Regions from separate parts of the Uliginosibacterium silvisoli genome, predicted to be linked through region 1. Evidence: riboswitches for the same ligand, from Rfam matches in the RefSeq annotation. Region 1 holds a riboswitch; the other holds the start of a gene.
What was found. A riboswitch is a leader RNA that binds a small molecule or an ion and turns the genes downstream of it on or off. The one in region 1 is predicted to bind S-adenosylhomocysteine.
Positions count from the first base shown of each region.

Region 2: linked by a shared signal. The riboswitch ahead of metH (methionine synthase) and the one ahead of ahcY (adenosylhomocysteinase) in region 1 are both predicted to bind S-adenosylhomocysteine.

Region 1 is NZ_JAYXHS010000001.1:434,493-436,687, reverse strand. It holds gene VVD49_RS02065 (C13 family peptidase) at 1-761, opposite strand, end outside; S-adenosyl-L-homocysteine riboswitch at 913-1,029, shown strand; gene ahcY (adenosylhomocysteinase) at 1,104-2,195, shown strand, end outside.
Region 2 is NZ_JAYXHS010000001.1:555,755-557,949, forward strand. It holds gene VVD49_RS02590 (hypothetical protein) at 1-37, shown strand, start outside; gene VVD49_RS02595 (FMN-binding negative transcriptional regulator) at 53-673, shown strand; S-adenosyl-L-homocysteine riboswitch at 726-821, shown strand; gene metH (methionine synthase) at 997-2,195, shown strand, end outside.

The DNA.
Region 1 (2,195 bases):
CGCAGCAGGTCGCTCGCCAATCCTGCGAGGATGGGGATGGTCACCAGCCCCACCAGCTGTGGCACTGATGCGTGCAGGTGACGCGTCGCGCTACGCCGCAGGCAGAGCAGCAGCAGGCCTGCGAGCAGGTTGTCGACGAGGGGGCGGAAGAACGAGGTTTGCGTGGGCTCGACCGCGACCGGGGCAGCGGTCACATGTGTGGCTGTCGTTGCGTGCTGTCCGAGCGCTGCGACAAACTCCTCGCGTGCTGCTTCGCTGGCGAAGCAGCGATGCGGGATGGACAGGCCGTGATAGTTGCGCAGGAAAATCAGGGTTACCTGCACACGCGATTCGATGCTCTCTACGGCAGACCACGGAATGCGGCTATCGCCGTTGTCGCTCGTCAGGAAGAGCCCGTCGGGCTGCACGGCGATGCGATATTGCGCAGCCGTCTTGCGCGCCAGCAGCAGGAAGCGCTGGCGGCTGGCCAACAAGACCGTGACGAGGACGCCCGCGAGGATGATCACCATGCCGAGCATTGGCCAGGTTTTGAGCTGGCTGATGCCCCCGCCGATCACGGCCCAGCACAGCAGCATGACCAGCAGGTTCTGCGGGCGCAGGCCGCTTTCCCCGGTCGGCTTCAAGCGTGCGCCGCTTGCGCGCAAAAGCGCTACGCGTTCTTCGAGGCTCGTGTCTACTTCGACAACCAGCTCTGCGGGGCCGGTCGGAGATGCCAGATGGCTGTGTGTAGTGTTGTCTTGATCGTAATCGGGGTCTGTCACGAAAAACTCCGGGATTAGGGGCGCTGGGCAACGTTCTGCAGCTCGCGACTATAGCGCCCTGCATTCCGTCAGCCCAGCGGGCCAGCTTGGCGCCGCCAGGCAGGGGTACTCCGGGGGTGCCAGCCGGGCACTTTCTCCGTATAATCCGCATCTCTCCGAGGGGCGCTGCGAGATGTCGTTCAGGCATTCCAGGCTCGGAACCCGGCAGTTTATTTGCTCAATGAGTTTGCTCAATGAGGCCGGCAAGATTCAACTGCGCTCACCTGTTCAACCGTGCCGGACACGGGAAGACGGTGAGAAGTGCACACCTCTCCCTCCGGCCATACGTTCAAGGAGCTAACAATGAACGCTGTGGCAAATCCATCTTTCAATGATTACGTCATTGCCGATCTGAAGCTGGCCGACTGGGGCCGCAAAGAGATCAAGATCGCCGAAACCGAAATGCCGGGCCTGATGGCCATTCGCGAAGAGTTCGCGAAGACTCAGCCGCTCAAGGGCGCGCGCATCACCGGCTCGTTGCACATGACCATCCAGACCGCCGTGCTCATCGAGACGCTGACGGCACTGGGCGCCGAAGTGCGCTGGGCATCGTGCAACATCTTCTCGACACAGGATCACGCCGCTGCTGCCATCGCTGCTGCGCAGATCCCCGTCTTCGCCGTCAAGGGCGAAACCCTCGTCGACTACTGGGACTACACGCACCGCATCTTCGAATGGGCTGACGGTGGCTACTCCAACATGATCCTCGACGACGGCGGCGACGCGACCCTGCTGCTGCACCTTGGTGCCAAGGCCGAGAAGGATCTGTCTGTTGTCGCCGATCCGAAGTCGGAAGAAGAGACCATCCTGTTTGCCGCCATCAAGGCCAAGGTCGCGACGGACCCGACCTGGTACTCGACGCGCCTTGCGCAGATCAAGGGCGTGACCGAAGAGACCACCACCGGCGTGCATCGCCTGTACCAGATGCATCAGCGCGGCGACCTCAAGTTCCCGGCCATCAACGTCAACGACTCGGTCACCAAGTCCAAGTTCGACAACCTGTATGGCTGCCGCGAATCGCTGGTTGACGGCATCAAGCGCGCTACCGACGTCATGATCGCCGGCAAGATCGCCGTGGTCGCTGGCTATGGCGACGTGGGCAAGGGCTCGGCACAGGCGCTGCGCGCACTGTCGGCGCAAGTCTGGGTCACCGAAATCGACCCGATCTGCGCGCTCCAGGCCGCCATGGAAGGCTACCGCGTCGTGACCATGGAATATGCGGCTGACAAGGCCGACATCTTCGTGACGACCACCGGCAACTTCAATGTCATCACCCACGATCACCTCAAGGTGATGAAGAACAATGCCATCGTCTGCAACATCGGTCACTTCGACAACGAGATCGACGTCGCCTCGCTCGAGAAGTACCAGTGGGAAGAGATCAAACCACAGGTC
Region 2 (2,195 bases), 120 kb from region 1:
GCGCCGGGGTGAATGCAGCTCGAACATGTCCTGCTGATCTCCTCGCGCAGCCATGCTCTACACACCCCCACGCTTCGTCGAGACGAATCCGGACATCATTCGCGAGCTGATCACGGCAGCCCCGTTCGCCATGCTGATCAGCAGCGTCGAGGGCGCACCGATCGTCACACACGCCCCCGTCGTACTCGATGAGGCTGCCGGCAAGAACTGGTTCGCCGCGCATGTTGCCCGCGCCAACCCACACAGCGCGGCGCTCGGTGATGGCGCGGAAGTGCTGGTCGTCTTCAACGGCCCGCACAGCTACATCTCGCCGGGCTGGTACCAGGAGGCCTCGGTACCGACCTGGAACTACGCCGTCGTGCACCTGCGCTGCCGCGTCCACGTGCGCAGCGGCGACGACGCACAGGCCTTGCTCGACACGCTCGCCAGCACCTTCGAAGACACGGGCCAGCCGGGCCACCTGAGTCGGGAAGGGCGCGCCCGCATGCTCAACTACATCCACTGCTTCGCGCTCGAGCCCCTGCAGGTCGAGGCCAAGTTCAAGCTCTCGCAGGACGAGAGCAAGATCGATCAGCAACGCATCGTTACCAGGCTCGCCCAGCTCGAAGACGAGAACGCGCAAGGCGTGGCCAACCTCATGCTGCGCAATCTGGCGGCGGGTTTCGGCGGCTGAAACCCATCGGGGCCGGCTGGTCAATGCCTGCCCCGCCACTTATAATGCGAGACCTTCCGAGGAGCGCTGCGAGACCCCGTTCGTGTGGTCCCAGGCTCGGAAACCGCCGCCCTGCTGCGACGGCCTGATTCAACGGCGCTCACCGCTTCATGCGTTCGCGCTGGATGGTGAGTACGGGCAAGCCCGCTACCCTCATTCCCGCGAAAGCGGGAATCCAGTGACTTTCGCGCCCCCTATCAACGTCGCTGGATTCCCGCTTTCGCGGGCATGACGGTCCAAGTTCTCACGTTCAACGCGGCGCTCGCCCGTACCGAAAGAGAACCATGCAAGCCGACCGCACAGCCGAAATCCAAGCCCTCCTTAAAGACCGCATCCTCATCCTCGATGGCGGCATGGGCACCATGATCCAGCAGTACAAGCTGGGCGAAGCGGACTATCGTGGCGCGCGCTTCGCGGATTTCAATCGCGACCTCAAGGGCAACAACGACCTGCTGGTGCTGACCAAGCCCGAGGTCATCGCCGAGGTGCACAGCGAGTACCTCGACGCTGGCGCCGACATCATCGAGACCAACACCTTCAACGCCACGCGCGTGTCGCAAGCCGAGTACGGGCTCGAAGACATCGCCTATGAATTGAACGTCGAAGGCGCGCGCCTCGTGCGCCAGCTATGCGACGAATACACGGCGAAGAATCCCGCCAAGCCGCGCTTCTGTGCCGGCGTCATTGGCCCGACCTCGCGCACCCTGTCGATCTCCCCGGACGTGAACGACCCCGGCTTCCGCAACATCAGTTTCGAAGCGCTCGCCGACGACTACTACCAGTCCGCCAAGGGCCTCATGGAAGGCGGCGCCGACCTGCTGCTGATCGAGACCGTGTTCGACACGCTCAACGCCAAGGTCGCCGTGTATGCCGTGCAGAAGCTGTTCGCGGATCTCGGCCGCACGCTGCCCATCATGATCTCGGGCACCATCACCGATGCCTCGGGCCGCACGCTGTCGGGCCAGACGGCCACCGCCTTCTGGAACTCGCTCGCGCATGCCAAGCCGATTTCCTTCGGCCTCAACTGCGCGCTGGGTGCCAAGGAGCTGCGCCAGTACGTCGCCGAGATTTCCGGCATCAGCGGCACCTACATCTCCGCTCACCCGAATGCGGGTCTGCCGAATCCGCTGGCACCGACCGGCTACGACGAAACGCCCGAGCAACTCGCGGGTGACATCAAGGAATGGGCCGAGTCCGGCTTCCTCAACATCGTCGGCGGCTGCTGCGGCACCACGCCTGCGCACATCAAGGCCGTGGCTGATGTAGTGGCCAGCATCAAGCCCCGCGTACTGCCCGACATCGAAATCCGCCAGCGTCTCTCCGGCCTCGAGCCCTTCACCATCGGCAAGGGCAGCCTCTTCGTCAACGTCGGCGAGCGCAACAACGTCACCGGCTCCAAGGCCTTCGCACGCATGATCATCGAGGGCCGCTACGAAGATGCGCTGGCCGTCGCGCGCCAGCAGGTCGAGAACGGTGCGCAGGT